Regions from separate parts of the Saccharophagus degradans 2-40 genome, predicted to be linked through region 3. Evidence: predicted binding sites of a transcription regulator. Region 3 holds the regulator's gene; each other region holds the start of a gene.
What was found. Region 3 encodes PhoB, which activates phosphate uptake and scavenging genes when phosphate is short. Its sites were predicted from a motif close to TGTCATAAANNTGTAACA; they were not measured.
Positions count from the first base shown of each region.

Region 1: the regulator PhoB is predicted to act here: its motif matches at 2,621-2,638, upstream of SDE_RS13685 (substrate-binding domain-containing protein).
Region 2: the regulator PhoB is predicted to act here: its motif matches at 4,832-4,849, upstream of SDE_RS05625 (GNAT family N-acyltransferase).

Region 1 covers NC_007912.1:3,305,498-3,312,178, reverse strand. The annotation lists gene SDE_RS13695 (M56 family metallopeptidase) at 1-289, shown strand, start outside; gene SDE_RS21380 (energy transducer TonB) at 395-1,024, shown strand; gene SDE_RS13685 (substrate-binding domain-containing protein) at 1,128-2,576, opposite strand; gene SDE_RS13680 (class I SAM-dependent methyltransferase) at 2,802-3,611, shown strand; gene SDE_RS13675 (hypothetical protein) at 3,652-3,987, opposite strand; gene SDE_RS13670 (molybdenum cofactor biosynthesis protein MoaE) at 3,963-4,400, opposite strand; gene moaD (molybdopterin converting factor subunit 1) at 4,402-4,668, opposite strand; gene moaC (cyclic pyranopterin monophosphate synthase MoaC) at 4,674-5,156, opposite strand; gene dapE (succinyl-diaminopimelate desuccinylase) at 5,198-6,346, opposite strand; gene dapD (2,3,4,5-tetrahydropyridine-2,6-dicarboxylate N-succinyltransferase) at 6,505-6,681, opposite strand, start outside.
Region 2 covers NC_007912.1:1,370,041-1,376,721, forward strand. The annotation lists gene ppnN (nucleotide 5'-monophosphate nucleosidase PpnN) at 1-1,264, shown strand, start outside; gene smrA (DNA endonuclease SmrA) at 1,300-1,872, shown strand; gene SDE_RS05615 (MAPEG family protein) at 1,881-2,294, shown strand; gene SDE_RS21180 (DUF2799 domain-containing protein) at 2,291-2,902, shown strand; gene SDE_RS05625 (GNAT family N-acyltransferase) at 3,032-4,747, opposite strand; gene SDE_RS05630 (acetyl-CoA carboxylase subunit alpha) at 4,985-6,124, opposite strand; gene serB (phosphoserine phosphatase SerB) at 6,288-6,681, shown strand, end outside.
Region 3 covers NC_007912.1:4,834,941-4,841,621, forward strand. The annotation lists gene SDE_RS22245 (sugar efflux transporter) at 1-27, shown strand, start outside; gene SDE_RS20035 (dicarboxylate/amino acid:cation symporter) at 198-1,475, opposite strand; gene SDE_RS20040 (HU family DNA-binding protein) at 1,631-1,906, opposite strand; gene ubiA (4-hydroxybenzoate octaprenyltransferase) at 2,042-2,941, shown strand; gene phoB (phosphate regulon transcriptional regulator PhoB) at 3,060-3,764, shown strand; gene phoR (phosphate regulon sensor histidine kinase PhoR) at 3,800-5,104, shown strand; gene SDE_RS20060 (YHS domain-containing (seleno)protein) at 5,118-5,609, opposite strand; gene SDE_RS20065 (GNAT family N-acetyltransferase) at 5,742-6,681, shown strand, end outside.

The sequences.
Region 1 (6,681 bases), 1.5 Mb from region 3:
AGTTAAGTTAGAAGGTTTTTTGCCCGTAAATTTGGTGTCGCCCAGCTACCCATCGCGCGCGTTAGAGCGGGGTGTAGAAGGCAGAGTTACAGTGCAGTTTGATATAGATACCAAGGGTAAGGCTGTTAACGTAAAAATTGTGCAATCAACCGCACGCGGCATATTTGATAAGGCAGTGCTAAAAGCGTTGGAGCAGTCGCAATTTCAGCCAATACGTGTAAATGGCCATCCAATTATTACAAAAAACGTCAACGAAACGTTTTTATTTACGCTAGCTTCCAACCAGTAAAATTAATCAGATTGGAATTTAGCGGGCTACATAGCAGGAAGTTAACTCAAGGATGAAGCGTCGCACACCTGTGTTGACGACAATAAAATGAATAGAGGATTTGCTATGACAACAGTACTTACTACCCCAATAAACGACGGTTCTTCAATACGCATTCTTTTAGTTGCACCCCTCGCAGCGTTTACAACTGCTGTGTTGGTAATGTTTATGTACAAATTAGTGGTAACAAACTTTGTTGCCCCAAAAGACAAGCCTGAGCTAATAATTCCCGAAGTAACCTGGGAGGAGCCGGTAGTTGAAACGATACTTGATAAATCTAAACCCGAATTAAATGAAGCTGTTGAAATGCCCCCAGTTATCTTGCCTAACGAAGGCCCAGTGGATGATGGATTGGACGTGACTATTCCCACCACGGGGGCAGGAACATTTGAATTAACATTTAACCCCAACTCAACTAATAACAGCTACCCAATAGCGCGCGTAATGGTTGGGGCGCAATACCCATCAACGGCCGCGGCAAGGGGTATAGAAGGTTATGTCGATGTGCAGTTTGATGTTGCCGCTTCCGGGGCCACTGAAAATATTCAAGTAGTGGGTTACGAGCCTTCAACAATATTTAACCGCGCCGCTACCCGTGCCGCCGCGAAATGGAAGTTTCAACCCAAAATGATAGATGGAAAACCCGTAAGGTTTGAAGGCATGGTTAAGCGCGTGCGCTTTGAAATGCAAAAGTAACTAGGTGCTGGCTTTAGATGTGTGCTGCAGATAGGAATTGAGGTTTGTAGATTTCTATTTGTAAAACAAAAAGGGCGGCTAAATAGCCGCCCGTTAAAACACTCTAATGAGAGCCTGCGTAATCAATTGTAGCCGCTTGGCGCTTCTCTCGGGAGGCGTCTTTTTTCGTTTTGGTTATCATAGAGCGCAGCTGTGAATCAAATACCCAAACTTCGACACGTTGATTTTTTAATCGCGCGCTACCCGCGTTAGAAGCCACGGGTAGATCTGACCCTAAGCCTAAAACCGATTCGCTAGAAATGCCGTAGCTGTATAAGGCAGACTTAACCGCAACTGCACGCAATTTGGAAAGTACAGTAGACCGAGCTGCAGTTTCTTTGCTATCGCCAAAGCCTACAAGTTGAATGCGTTTATCGGCGTTCTCCGGCATTTGCATATAGCGAACAATGCGCAGAATATCTTGCTTTGCTTTATTGTCGAGTTCGGCGCTGCCATCTTTAAAGCGAAAGTTAACCGATAAGCGCATGGCATTTTCGGTAAGTACTTTATAGGTTTGCGGCGCATCTGCGTATAGCTCAGACTGTAAGCTAAGCGGGTTTTGCGAAATAAAGCCAATTTGGTTTACGATTTCTTGCCCTTTAGTACTTTGTACAAAGTGGATAAATTCATTTAGTAGTGGGTTATTTTGCTTAGGTGACACATACATAAATAAACGGCGCGCTAACGGGTAATCTTCCGTTGCAACATATAAAGGCTCAGGCTTTAGCGGGTCGGTAGAGTCTTCTGAAATACCCAGTGCCTTTGCTCGGCGGACAGACGCTAGCCCTACAAACCCAATGCCGCCTGGGGCAGTGCTTACACGGTCTGATAATTGATCGTTTGATTCAAAGCGTTCAGCTGAAGCAGTAAGCGAGTAGCTCTTACCCAGCACTAGGCTTTTAAAGGTATCCCAGGTGCCCGATTTATCATCCCTAGCGTAAACTCGAATGGGTATATCACCGCCGCCCAGTTGCGACCAGTTTGATATTTCACCAGCAAACACTTTGGCAATTTGGTCGACTGTAAGGCTTGAAACAGGGTTGAAGCGATTAACAATTACCGCAAGCCCATCAATTGCCACCACCTTTTCGGCAGCAAAGTCGCGCATATTGCCAAGTGATTGCAGTAATGTTGCTTCGCTTTCTTTAATTGGGCGAGAAGACATAGCTATATTGCCTGTGCCGTCTGCTAAGCCGCTGTAGCCGGTGCCAGAGCCATGTGCTTGGATGTCGACAAAAACGGGTAAGTCGCCGTTATAGCCCTCTATGCGGTATTCATTTTCTATGTTGGTGGTTTTAATGCTAACGTTAGTTAGGCCCTTTGCTTCTAGGTAATTTTTTACCCAAGCTGGCGCAAGTTTGGCGCCAATGGTGTTAGAGCCTTTTATGGTAAAGAGCTTTCCTGCTGTTTGGTTTGAGAAGGCTTCCATTCCTTCGTCCTGTGAGTACGCGCCGGTTGCAGTGAGTGTTAAACATGCGGCGAATAAAAAAGAAACGAAAGTTTTTAATAGCATGTAAGGTTACCTCGTGAATGCAGGCGCACACGTTATAAGTGAATTGTTACAGTAATGTTACGGTAGCGACTTATTTCGGTTAAAAATTTATGCAACAATGTTTAACCATTTAAGCTTTATAAATATTTGATTTACTTAGCTTTATTTGCATTGTGGATATAAAACATAACGCGTGCGTTGTTTGGCCTAAATTTACCTTAGTGCGTGACTAAAAGGGGTGCGAGTTTGAAATCTGGTTTTGTTGTGCGATCTACAATTTCGTCCTGGGAATCAGCGGAGCGTTTTTGCCGCCAGTTTTCTTTGCCTTTGCTGGATATGCAGGCTAAGCATAACCAAGAAGTGTTTCAGTTAATTTTTGATCATCAAAATGTTCACCTACTCGATTGTCGCGCTAAAAAGCCCTTAACTTTAATGGTCGATTTTGTTACAGGCAGCCGCGACCACCGTCGCAAGTTTGGCGGCGGGGCGGGGCAAGCCGTGGCAAAGGCGGTGGGCGTTAAGGGCAATAGAACACTACATGTTTTAGATGCAACCGCAGGCTTGGGTGGCGACGCCTTTGTATTGGCCTGCTTGGGTAGCCGCGTAACAATGATTGAGCGCTCGCCCGTGGCCTATGCATTGCTGGCCGATGGGCTAAAGCGAGGTTTGCTGCAAGCAGAGGAGGCTGGCGATGACGAGCTATTGGCCATTTTGCAGCGAATGACACTGGTGCCCAACGACGGCAGCGATTGGATGCGTGATCAACTGGCCAGCTCTGACAGCGAGCAGCCAGATGTGGTTTATCTCGACCCAATGTTTCCAGAAAAAAGTAAAAAGGCATTGGCTAAAAAAGAGATGCAGATCTTCCAAGAAGTGGTTGGCGGCGATGAAGATGCCGATAAGCTGTTCGAACCTGCATTTGCACTAGCGAAATATCGCGTGGTGGTGAAACGTCCAAAAATTGCACCGCTACTTAACGGGCAAGAGCCAAGTGTGCAGCTGGTGGGTAAATCTTCGCGATTTGATGTGTACGCGAAAAAGAAATTACCAGAGTAATTACTTTGGCTTCAGTTGGTTTTAATTGGCTTTAGGTCGCTTACTTTTTTTTTGTTCCGGTGGGTTTTGTTTCGGGCTCGCCGGTTTTAAAGCGTACAAAGCGTGAAATAATCATTCGTATTTGTGCGAGCATGGCCATAATAAACCCCAAACCCGCCAGAATTAAGCCTGCCAGTACTATTAGCTCTTGCTTAAGCCCGTGGGGTAGCTGTTGGTTGGCCATAAAAATAATAATGCAGCCTACGCCAAAATAGATAGAACCGTTGCGGAATTGTTTGAATGGAACTTCGAGGGGCACGCTGTAGTGGGCTTTTAACCCAGCGCGCCATGCGGAGAGCGAAAAAAAATGTTTTATGGTTGCGAGTGGCTTAGCCATTTGTCGGCTGCCTCGCTATCAGATTCTTTGGCATCTACCCATGTGTCGCCTTCTTTTTTCCAAAATGGTGCTTGGGTTTTTAGTATGTCTATCATGTATTCGCACGCGGCGAAGGCATTTTTACGGTGGCGACTGCTCACCCCCACAAACACAATTTGGTCACCTGCAGCCAAGTTACCTACGCGGTGTATAATGGTGGTGCTAATTAAGTCCCAGCGTTGGTTGGCTTGTTGCTCTATTTTTTCAAGTACCTTTTCGGTCATGCCTGGGTAGTGGTCTAGCCTAAAACTTCCCTCGCCACCAAAATCTCGCACACTGCCCACAAACGTTACAATGGCGCCACTGTGGCCATGCTTTTGTAACTGCTCATATTCTGTTTGCAGGTGAAAGTCTTCGGTTTGTACTCGAATCATATTAGCCGCCTGTTACCGGAGGGAAAAACGCTACTTCATCGTTATGGCTTAAAGGCTGGTCTTTACTCGCAATGGTTTGGTTAACGGCACATTTGGTGGTTTTGTCTTGTAGCAGTTGCCAATTTTCACCGCGCTGCGCAAGCAGTGCAATTAAGTCGCTTACGCTAATTACCGAGTTATCTACCGCCAGTGTTTCGCTGTTGGTGCGCAGTGTTTCGCCTAGGCTGGCAAAGTAGAGAATAGACAGTGTTTTTTCTGAGGCCGTCATCGTATTTACTCGCTATAAAACCAATCGCCAGATTTGCCGCCGGTTTTGGAAATAAGGCGCGTGTCGGAAATAACTATGCCTTTATCTAGCGCTTTACACATATCGTATACCGTGAGTGCCGCTACAGAGCAAGCTGTGAGGGCTTCCATTTCAACGCCTGTTTTACCGTCTAATTCACATTGAGCTTCTATGCACAAGCGGTTGGCGTTAGCTTCTATGGTTATATCTACGGTTACGCGGGTAAGCATTAGTGGGTGGCACAATGGAATCAGGTCGGCGCATTTTTTTGCTGCTTGTATACCTGCAATACGCGCGGTGGCAAATACATCGCCTTTAGCTACATCGCCATTGGCAACAACAGCCAGTGTTTCGGCTGTCATGTTTACATAGCTGCGCGCGCGGGCTGTGCGTTTGGTTACCGCTTTGCCGCCCACATCTACCATGTGGGCTTCGCCTTTTTCGTTTAAGTGAGTAAGGTTAGATGTCATAAAAACAAAGGCCTGTCAGTGCTGTGTAATGGCTGCAAATATTAAGCGAGTAACTCTGTAAGCATAGTGCAGTAGATGTCGCTTAAGGTATTTAGGTCATCTACGCTTACACATTCGTTTATTTGATGAATAGTGGCGTTAACTGGGCCTAGCTCTAATACCTGTGCGCCGGTAGGGGCAATAAAGCGCCCGTCGGATGTGCCGCCAGCGGTAGACAGCTCTGTGTCGCGGCCGGTAATTTTTTTAATGGCGGCAACGGATGCAGCAACAAGCTCGCCTTCGGCCGTTAAAAACGGCTCGCCAGATAAATTCCATTTTAAATCGTAGTTTACGTTGTGCTTATCTAATATGGCGTGGGTGCGCTGTTTTAAAATGTCTGCGGTTAGCTCGGTAGAGAAGCGGAAATTAAACACCACATTGGCTTCGCCCGGTACCACATTGGTTGCGCCGGTACCGCTGTTAAAATTAGAAACCTGAAAGCTGGTAGGCGGAAAAAATTCGTTGCCGTTATCCCAGGTTTCACTCGCCATTTCTGCAAGTGCCGGTGCAATCATGTGAATGGGGTTTACCGCAAGGTGAGGGTACGCCACATGGCCCTGCACGCCTTTAACGATAAGTTCGGCACCTAGTGAACCGCGGCGACCATTTTTGATTACGTCGCCCACTAAGGTAGTGCTTGATGGCTCGCCAACCAAACACCATTTTATTTTTTCGTTGCGCGCTTCTAGCCACTCAACCACTTTAACGGTGCCGTTAATGGCTGGGCCTTCTTCATCACTGGTAATTAAAAACGCAATGCGCCCTGTGTGGTTCGGGTGGGCCGCAATAAAACTTTCGCATGCGGTAATCATGGCGGCCAGGCTGCCTTTCATGTCGGCGGCGCCGCGCCCGTAGAGCATGCCGTCTTTAATGGTTGGGGTGAATGGGTCTGTGGCCCATTTGCCCAAGTCGCCTGTAGGCACTACATCTGTGTGGCCAGCAAAGGCGAGTATCGGCCCACTTTCGCCGCGAATCGCCCAAAAGTTATCTACGTCACCAAACCGCAGGTTTTCTACTTTAAAACCAATGGCTTCTAAGCGCTCAATCATCATGCGTTGGCAGTGAGCATCTTCTGGGGTAACAGAAGGCTGTGCAATGAGGTCGCAGGCTAATTTTACGGTTGGGGTGTTGTGTGCGGATTCGTTTGTCATGGTGGGCCGATTGTGTAGAGGCTAAAAATACGCCGGCAGCGGATTGCGGTCGGCGAGTGTTTGCAAATTTTTGCGCGCTGCTGGGGCGCTATAGCCCACTTAAAAACAAAATTTAAAAACTCAGTTATAAGTAGCTAGCTAACGCCCCTGTATGGCAATTAGTTATTTGCGTGTAGTTCTTCGTTTAATGCAATGGCTGTTTTATTGGTTTTGCATTCTACGGCGCCGTTTACTGAGTTGCGACGGAACAGCAGGTCTGACTTACCTGCTAGGTCACGGGCTTTAACGGTTTCTGCTAGTTGGTTTTTATCGTCGAGTACCGCAACTTTAGTGCC
Region 2 (6,681 bases), 1.6 Mb from region 3:
TTACGAAACCTTTCGTCGCTGTGCGCTGGCGGTGTTAAATACGGGGGCCGACACCGATAACGTAGCCGAGGTGCTAGAGGAATTTGCCGAATTTGCGGTAAACGTTATTCAGCAAGAAAGAGGTATTAAGCTCGAGCTAATAAATGCACCAGAAACGGCATTTGTAGATGGCGAGATGATAGCCGGTATTAAGCAGCATGTGTTTTCCGCTTTGCGCGATATTATTTACATTAGTAACGAGCTTACCGAAAACCGCGATATAGACTTATCTCGTTCTGCCGGTATTACCAACGCTGTATTTCACATAGTGCGCAATGCGGGCTTGCTGCGCGGCAATGCCGACTCTCACATGATAGTGTGTTGGGGGGGGCACTCTATTAACGAAGTAGAATACAAATACACCAAAAAAGTAGGCTACGAAATGGGCCTGCGAGGCTTAGATATTTGCACCGGCTGCGGCCCAGGTGCCATGAAAGGCCCTATGAAAGGCGCAACTATAGGCCATGCTAAGCAGCGCTTAACTGGGCGTTATATTGGCATTACCGAACCCAGCATTATTGCCGCGGAATCGCCTAACCCTATTGTGAACCAACTAGTAATACTGCCCGATATTGAAAAGCGCTTGGAAGCGTTTGTGCGCACAGGTCACGGCATTATTGTGTTTCCTGGCGGCGTGGGCACTGCCGAAGAAATTTTATATATATTGGGTATATTGTTGCACCCCAAAAACAAAGATATCCCATTTCCATTAATTTTTACTGGGCCAAAAGAGTCGGCCGCCTATTTCGATAAAATTAATGAATTTATTGGTGTAACACTTGGTAAAGAGGCGCAAGGCAAGTATCAAATTATTGTAGATAACCCCGCTGAAGTTGCGCGCGCAATGAGCCGCAGTATGGAAACTGTGCGCGCGTTCAGGCGCAGTACACAAGACGCGTATTATTTTAACTGGGTACTGCATATCGATTTAGATTTTCAGCTGCCGTTCCAGCCGAATCATACCAATATGGCACAGCTCGATTTACACAAAAATCAGCCAGTAGATAAACTCGCGGCTAACCTGCGTAAAGCCTTTAGTGGCATTGTAGATGGCAATGTAAAAGAGCACGGTATTAAAGCGGTGGCAGAAAAAGGCCCTTACAAAATTAAAGGTGACCAAGAAATTATGGAGCCTTTAGACGCATTATTGCGCGATTTTGTAAGCCAGCACCGTATGAAAATTCCAACGCAGGAATATATACCCTGCTACGAAGTTGTAAGTTAGCCCGCGAAGGGCTAATGCTTTAAAAGAGATGTAACATGAACGACGATGATGCCTTCTCAAACTTGTTGGGTGACGATGTAACACCCCTTAAGGTTGAGCCGAGGGTAGAGCTAAAACGCAACGATAATGTTGATAAACAACCCCGCAGGCAAGCGGCGCAAGAGCAAGTGGAAAGTGCAGCAGACCCGCTTGCTTCAGAGCCGGTTGAAATGGTGGACCCGTTAGACGTATTAAGCTTTATGCGGCCGGGTGTGCAGCATGGGGTGTTCCGCAATTTGCGGCTGGGTAAATACGCATCTGATGCGCGGTTGGATTTACATCGCATGACAGTCGATGAGGCTCGCCGTGCGGTGTATCAGTTTATTAGAGATTGTTTGGCAAATGATGTGCGTGCGGCGCTTATTACCCATGGTAAAGGTGAGGGGCGAGCACAGCCTGCGCTGCTTAAAAGCTGCATTGCTTATTGGTTGCCACAGTTAGATGAAGTATTGGCTTTTCATACGGCACTCAAGCAGCACGGTGGTTACGGTGCAACCTACGTGTTAATTCGAAAAAGTGAATTAAAAAAGCAAAAAACCAGAGAGCAACACACTAAAAAACTTTATTAGGAATGTTTATGTTATACGCCATGTTTGGGTTGGTTGTATTTACCTACGTGTTTTTACTCGTTAACTTTATTTGGCGTTTAAAGGCCGTTAAAAGTCGGGCGGTGCATATAAAGTTTTTTAGGCGATTGGATACGCAAGACGCACCAGAGCATATTTTGCTTGGCACACGCCACTTAGCTAATTTGTTCGAATTGCCGGTACTTTTTTACGTAGTGGGGGTGTTGGCTGTTTGTTTGCAGTTAGAGTCACCGTTAATGATAGCATTTGCTTGGCTGTACGTGGGGTGCCGGGTTGTGCACGCAATTATTCACACTACATACAACAATGTGGTGCACCGCATGCTAATTTTTCAGCTGGGTAGCTTTATTTTATTAATCATTTGGCTGCTGCTAGTAGCAGCTTATAGTAAGGGCGTGGCATGAATATTATAAAAAAACTCACTCCACTCGTTGTAAGCGCGTTAGTGCTTAGTGGTTGTGCGAGCTTAAGTGAAGAAGAATGTTTAGTGGCCGATTGGCATCAAATAGGCGTTGAAGATGGCAGCGCAGGCCGCGATGTAAATTACCTAGCCAATCACCGCAAAGCCTGCGCAAAAGTTGGCGTTACTCCCTCGCTTGCACAATACGAAAAAGGCCATGCTTTGGGGGCAGAGCGTTATTGTGTGTACGCAAACGGTTTGGCGCTAGGTGAGCGCGGCGGGGCCTACAATAATGTGTGCTCTGGCGAATTAGAAAGCGAATTTGGCGATGGGTATCACTTAGGGCGTGCGCGTTTCGATCAGCGAAAAATAGTCAGCATGCTAGAAGAAACCTTAGTAGGTTATCAGGATGAATTAGAAAAAGTATACGAAGATATTGCCCTTACCGAAGAGATTATAGTTAGCGATGCTTCCACCCCAGAAGAGCGCAGAGAGGCGTTAATCGAAATAGAGCTAATGCGAGACTCTATTCCGTTACTGGAGAGCGAGATAGATATTACCTACAAAGAGCTCGATGAGAACAAGCGCCGCTTAGAGCGTTTGCTGAAGTAATGTCGTAAATGTGGCTGCGCGAACTCGTCTTCCGCTGCCACATTTTTCTTAATTCTCAATGGTTTGCAACAGCTAACTGCAATTAACGTGTAATTTTAACGAGAGTTTAGCGGCTAGCAATTAGAGAGATTATTTCCCCCCAATATAACGCTTATATTTACTGGCTTTAAGCTTAGTAATGTCGCACATGCATAAACCGTCTAGGCAGTCGCCAAAGTCTGGGTCTACGCTAAATACTACCGACTGAAAACCACCTTCTTCAAAGAGTGCTGTGTATTGTTTAAATAGCATAGGAAGTTTGTGGCCGACTGCCATAAAATTTGCCTGCATAAAATCGAAGGCTTCATCGCGCTCTTTATTTTCAAACAGAGCTTCAAACTTTGCGTTTTGCTCGGCCGTTAAAGTATAGGGGTGATTCGCTACCGCTAAATTTTCGGGGCATGCATAGTAACGGCGGTAAAAATAAACCAGTTGGTCCATAAGCTCGCGCGGGTAATCTGCGCTCATACTTACTGGCCCAATTAAATAGCGTACTTCGGGGTTGTTAGCTAAAAATGTTCCCAGCCCTTGCCACAAATAATCAAGGCTCGCTTTACCCCAGTATTCAGGGTTTACAAAGCTGCGGCCTAACTCTACACCTTGCTCTAAATATTTTTTAAATTCTGGTTTAAAGTCATATAGCGTGCTGGTGTAAAAGCCGCTTTCACCAAGTGTATCGTAGATGTGTTTGCCCTCGCCTAGGCGATAAGAGCCTGCAATTTTTAGGTTTTCTCTATCCCACAATACTAAATGCTTATAGTGGCTATCGAACGCATCTAAATCGCGCTTTTTACCTGTACCTTCACCTACTTTTCTAAAGGCGAGTTCGCGCAAGCGGCCAATCTCGCGAATAACTGCGGAATCTTGTTTGTAACTTACTAAGTAGATGCGGTTGTTGTCTCGGGTCTCGCCCAGTAGCTTTGCATCGCGCAATTCCTCTTGTAAACGCTGACGATCTTCTGGGTGGGCTATGGTGCGTTCACTTTGAAATATAGGGCGTTTTTGCGAGCCAACTTTATATAAATGCTTTTTGAGACGTTTTACTAGTGTGCGATCGTGTAACTGGTCTGATTCTAAAGCCGCTGGCGGAATCATACCGCCGACACGAAAGTTAATGGTGCGCGATTGCTTGTTAAACATTTCTCTTGCCAGTAGTGCAGTGCCAAGTGGCTTAAACAGCATGCTGGCGCCGTAAAAGAGTAATGAGTTTTTTGCTTTGATATGCACCGGCAGCAACGGCGCCTTGCCGCGGCGAGCAAAATGTAAAAAGCCGGGCAGCCAGCGAGAATCGCGCACACCATTAGCACTGGCGCGGGATACCTCACCCGCAGGGAATACAATAATCGCCTGCTCTTTTTCTAGTGCCTGCATTACGCGCTTGTAGCTGCGGCGGGCACTGCTGCCGGTCATGTTATCCAGTGGAATAATCAGGTTATCTAGGGCAGAGAAATGGCTGAGCATATCGTTAGCGATAATTTTTACATCTTGGCGCACTTCGCCAATAAGCCGCAAAATAGCTAAGCCATCGAGAGAGCCAATGGGGTGGTTGGCGAAAATAACTACGCGACCAGCAGCGGGAATATTGCTTTTATCTCTAGCGCTTACGCGATAGCTAAAGTCGAAATATTCCAGTACGCGGTCGATAAACTCAAAGCCAATGGCATCTTGGTTGTCGCGCAAAAAGGCATTAATTTCAGTTTCGTGGGTAAGTCGGCGCAGGAGGGAGAGTGTAGGTTTGCGGATAATAGCCGGTTGGCTAGCAAACTTAGGAAACTTGTTAGTAACAGCTTGTTCGATGTTTATCATACCAGATCCTTTTCCCACCAAATGTTAGGCATGTTCTCTAGGCTTTATCGCCCAAGTCAGGCTAAATCTGATATGTGAATTTCTGGTTACATATTCGTGATACTTTTTTGTTTTTATTAGGGGGCTTTTACATTACCACTTAGTTTTTTAAAGCTGCATAAGCGCTTAGCCTAGGCACGGCAAGGCTCTCAAGGTAGTTATGAGGAAATATTGATTGTTAAACGGCAAAGAAACTAGCTAGTGTAGTTTGACTAATTGGTTAAGCTGGTTTGCCAGAAGGGATTGATAGGGTTGCAAAAATTGCTCTACCCCATGGAAAGGCGCTAGTTCATCCATGAGTGAATGTTTTAAGCGCTGCGCGAGCACCGTATTTTTAGCCGCTGTGCTGTTTAACAGCAATTCGCCGGCAGGAATGTGGCTTAGGCTGTATTCGTCGTCTTCGGCATTAATGCAGGCCCCAATTTGCAAAGGGATTTTGTCTATGGTTTTGGCCATTTCTATTACCAAATGTGCGCTACACGCCGCCCTAAACAATGGTTCGTGTGGATCGGTGCTAGGGGCTTCGAATATTAAGCTGTAGCCGTCTTCTTCGCGCTCTAAACCGCTGCCGCCATACAGTGCCAGCACATCGCCTAGCATGGTCTCAAGCTTGGCTAGGGTATTGTTTAATGTGCTGGCGTTAAGCTGCTGGGTTAAGCGTTGCAAGTTAGCTACTTGAATAAACGCATAGGCTTGTACCATTTCTTCTGGAGCGGCATCTAACGCTGCGTCTCGCTCATCAGGTACTTGCTCATCCTGCTCTGTAACCTGTTCGTTGTTTTCGCTAACGCTCTGCTTAGGTTTAGTTGGACGATTGGCGTGTTTTTGCGGGGGGCTTGAAACCCACTCAATTGCTCTAGATTCGTACAACGACCAAGCGGCTACCGCCGTGAGTGCTGCAATAAACAGACTTAAAAACATCAATACCGAACGTGTAGCATCTTGGTATTTTTTAAGTGTGACCGTCAGGTAGCCGGCAATACTATCGTGTAGCACGATTGGAGCCGTATAAGTTAAGCCATTCTCACCGGCTTGATGGTGGTTGCCGGCCTGAACGAGTAAGTTGTTTTCTACGTCGTGAATAGTTGCGAGCAGGGTGTTGGGGTTTTCCATTACATCGCGCAATATTACCTGCAACTGCACCAAATCGTGGTTAAACGATGCATCTACGGCTTGATGGGCAGCCATAGTGGCAAGGGCATTACCATAGTGACTTAGGTTGGCTTCCCCTGAGGTAATTAGCCTAGGTACCAACATAAGTGTAACTAGCAGAGCCCCCAGAATGGCACCCATAGAGAATATGCTTAAAGGGGGAAACGTTTTTAGCCTAATGGACATGCTGCTCTCGATCGTTCTTCAGTTTTCAGCTGCTTGGAGATCGCCCTGTAGGCACATAACAAGTAACTGGCATTATCGTTGTGACTTTATTCCATCCTGCCCTTATTAGTGGGCTAAGTAACAGTTATAATGGCGCATCTTTTAATTAAATAGAAGTAGAGACGTGCGCGAACTTATATTGATTAACATTTCTGGCCACGATAAGCCGGCGGTGACCTCTGCAGTAACTCGAATTTTGGCTCAAAACGGCGCTAATGTATTGGATATTGGCCAAGCGGTAATTCACGACCAATTGTCGCTAGGTATGCTGGTGGAATTTAACAGCGGCAGTAATGCCGAGCCAGTGTTGGCCGCAATAGAAGCTAAAATGGCCGAGCTGGAAATGCGCGTGCGTTTTAATCCAATTGATCAGGGCTCCTATCAGGGCTGGGTGCAACAGCAGGGTAAGCCTAGGCACATTGTTACTCTACTAGCGCGGCATATAACTGCCGAGCAAATTGCAGAGCTAACCCATGTGGTGGCAGCGCATGGTCTTAATATTGACAATATCAGCCGCT
Region 3 (6,681 bases):
ACGCTATCGTTATTGGATAAGAGATAGCTTACAGGAACAGGGAACAGGGAACAGGGAACAGGGAACAGGGAACAGGGAACAGGGAACAGGGAACAGGGAACAGGGAACAGGGAACAGGGAACAGGGAATGAAACAGGCTTGGCGATTTTCCGTCAAGCCTTTTGGTTTTTTCTTTACAACTCCGCACTGGAACTGGTTTATTCGAAGTTAGTTTTTTCGCCTTCGGTTCTGGCTATAATTGTTGCGCAGCAGCTGTCGCTAAATACGTTTACGGCGGTGCGCATCATATCCAGAATTCTATCGGTAACCAGTAGTAAGCCAATGCCCTCTAAGGGTAAGCCTACAGCGGTAAGAATAACCGTAATAGCCATAAGGCTTGCAGAGGGTATGCCGGCAACGCCAATAGAGGTGAGCAGCGCAATAAGCACAATGGTAAATTGCACACCAATGGTTAAATCTAAACCGTACGCCTGTGCAATAAACATGGCTGCCACACACTCATACAATGCGGTGCCGTCCATGTTAATGGTTGCGCCCAAGGGTAAAACAAACGAGCTGGTGCGCTTAGATACCCCAGCGTTTTTCTCTACACAATCCATTGTTAATGGCAGCGTGCCCGAAGACGATGCAGTCGAAAAAGCAGTAAGCAGGGCCGGCGCCATAAACGCAATTTGGCGGTAAGGGTTTTTCACTCCTCCCAAATAACGCAGTAACAGCGGCATAACAACCAGTACGTGTATGGCAAGTGCAAAGGTGACGGTAAAAAAGAACACTGCCAAGTTGGCCAAAATTTCCAACCCGGTACCAGCAATAGTAACCGTAACCAAGCCAAACACCCCCAGCGGGGCAAATTTCATTACCAGCATGGTGATTTTCATCATCACCTCAGAAACGCCGGTCCAAAAATTCATTAACGTCTCGCTGGCCGCCGGTGCCACGCGCACCATAAAAAAGCCGAACAACAAACCAAAAGTAATTAGCCCCAGCATTTGCCCTTCGGCAGCCGCCTCGACCAAATTGGGCGGTACCATGCGCAAAAATACGGCAGCTACATCACCCAAACCGCGCCCTTCTACTTTGGCTAACTGCTGGTCTACTTGCTCGGTAGAGCTAAGGTTTAATTGATCGCGCGCCGGCTCACCGTTAATTTCACCCGGCGTCATCACGTTTACCACCAGCAAGCCAACCAAAATGGCTATGGTGCTGCTAAGCGCATAAAAGCTTAATGCCTTTGCGCCCAAGCGCCCTAGATCTGCCCCTTTACCCATGCCCGCTACGCCGCAAATAATGGACGACAGTACCAGCGGCACAATAATCATTTTTAACGCGTTAAGAAAAAATGTGCCTATAAATTCACCGGCATTCACAATGGCCTTTGCCCAGGTGGCATCGCCAGCAAAATTGACTACGCCCCCCACCAAAAATGCGGCTGCAATAGCGATAAGAATTTGCCAGTGAAGTTTTAGCTTTAACATAGGGGCGCCTTATTATGGTAACGAGCTAACAATAAAGACGTGCGATTTATTCGCGCGGACTCTTTGCTCGAACTTATTCCGAAGGTGGATATTGCAGCTAGGTTTTACCACAGCCATTACCACAGCTGCAAATGCGGTAGGTGCATGTGCCAGTATTAATCCACTAGCGCATCTTTTAACTTTTTACCCGGTTTAAAGGCTGGCAGCACACTGGCTGCAATATTGATAGCAGCCCCCGTTTGCGGATTGCGACCTTGGCGCGCGGCGCGCTCGCGGGTAATAAACGAACCGAAGCCTACCAAGTTAACCGAATCTTTGCGCGCTAACGCGTTGGTAATATGGTCAAAAATGGCCGAAACCGCATCGTCGGCTTGCCTAGGTGAAAGGTCTGCGGCATTGGCCACGGCTTCAACAAGATCAGATTTACGCACTAGTAGATTCCTTTTAAATAAAAATACACATACAACACAGCTATTATTGGCCAAACCGTTAAGTTCACTCGCTGCGCAACCTATGCTTGTCAGGTTACACTACACGCTCTAATTGTAGATGACGAAAAGTAAATTATGACCGCAACCCGCAAATCCACTCGGCCATCCAAACCACTTAAAGCTACCCTTGTGGCTTATGCAAAACTTATGCGCTTAGATAGGCCCATAGGTATTTATTTAGTGCTCTGGCCTACACTGTGGAGCCTGTGGATAGCCGCAGATGGTTTGCCCGATTGGGATGTGTTGGTTATTTTTGTGCTGGGTGTAGTGCTTATGCGGTCTGCAGGCTGTGTAATTAACGATTTTGCCGACCGCAAGATAGACGGCCATGTGCGTCGCACAGCAAACCGCCCCCTAGTTACTGGGTTAATAACCCCCAAACAAGCGGTGCTATTTTTTGTGGCATTGCTGGTTATTGCGTTTATTTTGGTGCTATTTACCAACCCACTTACCATAAAGCTTTCGTTCGGCGGGGCGCTACTAGCCTTTTGCTACCCCTTTATGAAACGCTACACCCAGTTGCCACAAATAGTGTTGGGTGCCGCTTTTGCGTGGTCTATTCCTATGGCCTTCGCCGCACAAACCAACCAGCTACCCGAAGCCATTTGGGTGCTATATACCGCTGTTGTACTGTGGACAGTGGCCTACGACACCTTCTACGCAATGGCAGACAGAGAAGACGATTTAAAAATTGGGGTGAAGTCCACCGCTATCCTATTTGGCGATCAAGATCGCATCATAACCGCCTGTTTGCAGCTAATGGCACTGGTGGCTATGGCCATGGCAGGGGAGCGCTTTGGGCTAGGCTTTAGCTTTAAGGTGTCTTTATTGGTTGCAGGTGGTCTTTTTGCCTATCAACAATATTTAATTCGCAACCGCGAACCGAACGCGTGTTTTCGTGCATTTTTGCATAACAATTGGGTAGGTTTAGTGGTTTTTCTCGGCATTTTGGTGGACAAGCTCATAACAAACTAAACACCAAAATAATGAAATAAGTGCTGTGGTGTGCTATTTGTCATAAAACGGAAACAAAACCTTTAAATAATCAACCTACATTCCGTACTTTGTACAGACGAGAGTCAGGTTAGCTGTAATGATTGAAAAGACGATTTTAGTAGTTGATGACGAGCCGCCAATTCGCGACATGTTACGTGTTGCACTGGAAATGGCAGAATATGCGGTATTGGAAGCCGGGGACGCACAACAAGCACACAGCTTAATTGTCGATAAAAAACCCGACCTCATTTTATTAGACTGGATGCTGCCAGGCACAAGCGGTATTGAATTGGCCCGCCGCCTTAAGCGCGACGAAGTTACCAGTGAAATTCCTATTATTATGCTTACCGCCAAAGGCGAAGAGGATAATAAAGTACAAGGCTTAGAGGTGGGTGCCGACGATTACATCACCAAGCCCTTCTCACCACGTGAGCTAGTAGCGCGCCTAAAGGCCGTATTGCGTCGCACCGACTCAATGGGCATTAGCGAGCCTATTCAAGTAGAAGGCCTGTGCCTAGACCCTATAAGCCACCGCGTAACCATTAGCGATATGCCTGTGCAAATGGGCCCTACAGAATACCGCCTACTAGAATTCTTTCTTACCCACCAAGAACGCGTTTACACCCGCAACCAATTGCTCGACCACGTGTGGGGCGGCAATGTGTATGTAGAAGAACGCACGGTAGATGTTCACATTAGACGCTTGCGCAAAGCATTATCCCTTGAAGGCCACGACCGTTTTATTCAAACTGTGCGTGGTGCGGGTTACCGCTTTTCTAATAAGGTCGCTCTAAAGGCCTAACATCAACTGATGTTCGACTCACATTAAGTGCTTTTATGATACGCAGAGGTTTTGCCGTAGAGCTGCGCTGGTTTGTACTGTCTATGGCAGCCGCAGCCATAGTTGGCGTAGCAGTAGGCTATTTTTTGGCAGTAATGTGCTTAGCACTGCTGCTGTACGTGTGCTGGTTGTTTTACAACATCACCCGCTTAGAAGCTTGGATAATTGCAGCACGCCGCAAAACCAACCCGCGCAACGAGCTATATGGCATTTTTGGTGAAATAGCCGAAGACGTAGTGCTGCTGCGCAAACGCTACCAAAAAGAAAAGCTGCGTTTACAAGCGGTGGTTAGCCGAGTACAAGATATGACCTCGGCACTAACCGACGGCGTGGTGCTACTAGATTCGCTTGGTAATATTGAATGGTGGAACGAAGCCGCCAAGCAAATGTTCGACCTGCGCGATGTAGATCACGGCCACAAATTAACCAACATTATTCGCCACCCGCGTTTCGTAAAATACTTCGAAAACGGCAAATACGGCGACCCACTTGAGCTAGAAGGCATCCGCCACCCAGACCAACACCTGCAATTTCAAATACACCCCTTTGGCCAAGGTGAACGCCTTGTGGTGCTGCGCGACGTAACGCGCGTTTATAAACTCGAACAAATGCGCAAAGACTTTGTGGCCAACGTATCCCACGAGTTGCGTACACCCCTTACAGTGGTGCGTGGCTACATCGAAACACTGTCCGATGCGCCCAGCATACCGCCCGCGTGGGCACGCGCTCTAACCGCCATGCAGGGCCAATGTCAGCGCATGACCGCGCTTATCAACGACCTAATTACCCTAACCAAGCTAGAAACCGATGAGCGTGAAATACGGCAGGAAGCCGTCGACATAGGGCCACTTATTCAAACCATAATGAGCGATGCCCAAGCATTAAATGGCGAAAGCACGCACACGCTTATTCATAAAGGCGACGATAATTTGGTATTGCGCGGCAACGAGAAAGAGCTTCGCAGCGCCGTCTCTAACCTTGTGTTTAACGCTATGAAGTACTCGCCCGACGGCTGCAAAATTGAAGTGCAATACACCGCCAACGAGCACGATGTAGTTATTAGCGTAAGTGATACTGGCGTGGGCATAGACCCCAAACACCTACCGCGCCTAACCGAACGTTTTTACCGCGTAGACGGCGGCCGCGCCACCACCATGGGCGGCACAGGCCTTGGCTTAGCCATTGTTAAACACGTGCTGTTGCGCCACGATGCCCAATTGCGCATTAGCAGTAAAGTGGGCAAAGGCAGCACCTTTAGCTGCCACTTCCCCAAAGCTCGTTTAATTAAGCGCGCAAAATAAATAAACGCGGCAATTACTTACAATTGCCGCGCTCTTCACACACGGTAAGCACAGCCGGCCAGTTTGCATCGGCTTCGGCTATTTTTTTGTTCATATCTTTTTCCCAGCGCTTAAACGAAAAACGGCTGTAATTAAGGTACAACTTACCATTTACAATCTTCCAGCTATCTGGGCGAATACTGGTCACGTAACCGTGGGCCACGGCAAATGAACAATAGCCTCCATATTGTGGCGCGTAATTTTCTGGGTTTAATGTAAACAATGCCAAATTCTTTGCATTGGCGAATTTCCACGTTGCGCCATTCCAATTATAGGTAAACTCATCGCTGCCCTTTACCGCATCATCGCCCGGTTGCAGGCTGTAGTAAGCCACTACGTCGTAGCCCTTTATAGCCCCATGCTTAGCATGGGAATAAATAGGCGGGTCTGCCGCCAATGCACTCACCGAAAAACACAATAGCAACCACCAGTGCAACCCAAGTTTGCGCCCTATACCTAAACCCATTAGACAATCGCTCCTACAAAATTGTACAGTTAACAACGCCAGCTACTGCTGCGTTCATATCAGTATGGCTTTACGCCCTACACAAGCATAGACTCTGAGATTCACAATTGATGCTCGAAATGCAACGCCACTATGCAATATAAATTTATACCCAGTATTCACCACATAGATGCGCAAAGCTGGGACAGCTTATTTGCACAGAGCAACGGCTACCCGTTTGTACAGCATGCGTTTTTAGCCACACTAGAAAATACCGACTGCACCAATAAAGCCAGCGGCTGGCAGCCGCACCACCTAACGGTTACCAATAGCAGCGGCCAATTAGTAGCAGCACTGGTATTATTTTTAAAAAATCACTCCTACGGCGAATATGTATTCGACTGGAGCTGGGCCGACGCCTACGCACAAAACGGCTTAGATTATTACCCCAAATTCGTTAGCGCCATTCCCTTCACCCCCGCCACTGGGCCAAGGTTTGGTTTTGCCGAAACCCTAAGCGCAGAAGAAAAAAACAATTTAGCCAAAGCGATGGCCGACCACCTACAAGCGTTTAGCCAAGAGAAAAACATAAGTGGCGTGCATATTTTGTTTCCATCAATGGAACAATTTAATTTACCGCTCAACACAACCAACAACGTTGAAGAACCATTAGAAAGCCAATGGCAGCAACGCATAGGCTGCCAATACCAATGGTTTAACCAAGGTTACAGTAGCTTCGAACAATTTTTAGAATCTTTTAGTTCACGCAAACGCAAAAATGTAAAAAAAGAACGCGCAAAAGTAAGCCAGCAGAATATTACGCTAACCATGCGCAGTGCCGATGCTGTGCCATTAGAAGAGTGGGAAACATTCTACGCCCTTTACCATCACACCTACTTAAAACGCAGTGGCCGCTACGGCTACCTCACTAAAGCATTTTTTTTATCGCTGGCAAAAATATTTCCAACACAAGTACTACTTTGCCAAGCGTGGCGCGACCATGAAATGATTGCCGCTGCACTTTATTTTCGCGACAACACAACACTGTATGGCCGCTACTGGGGCGCAATGGAAGAACTAGACGGCCTGCACT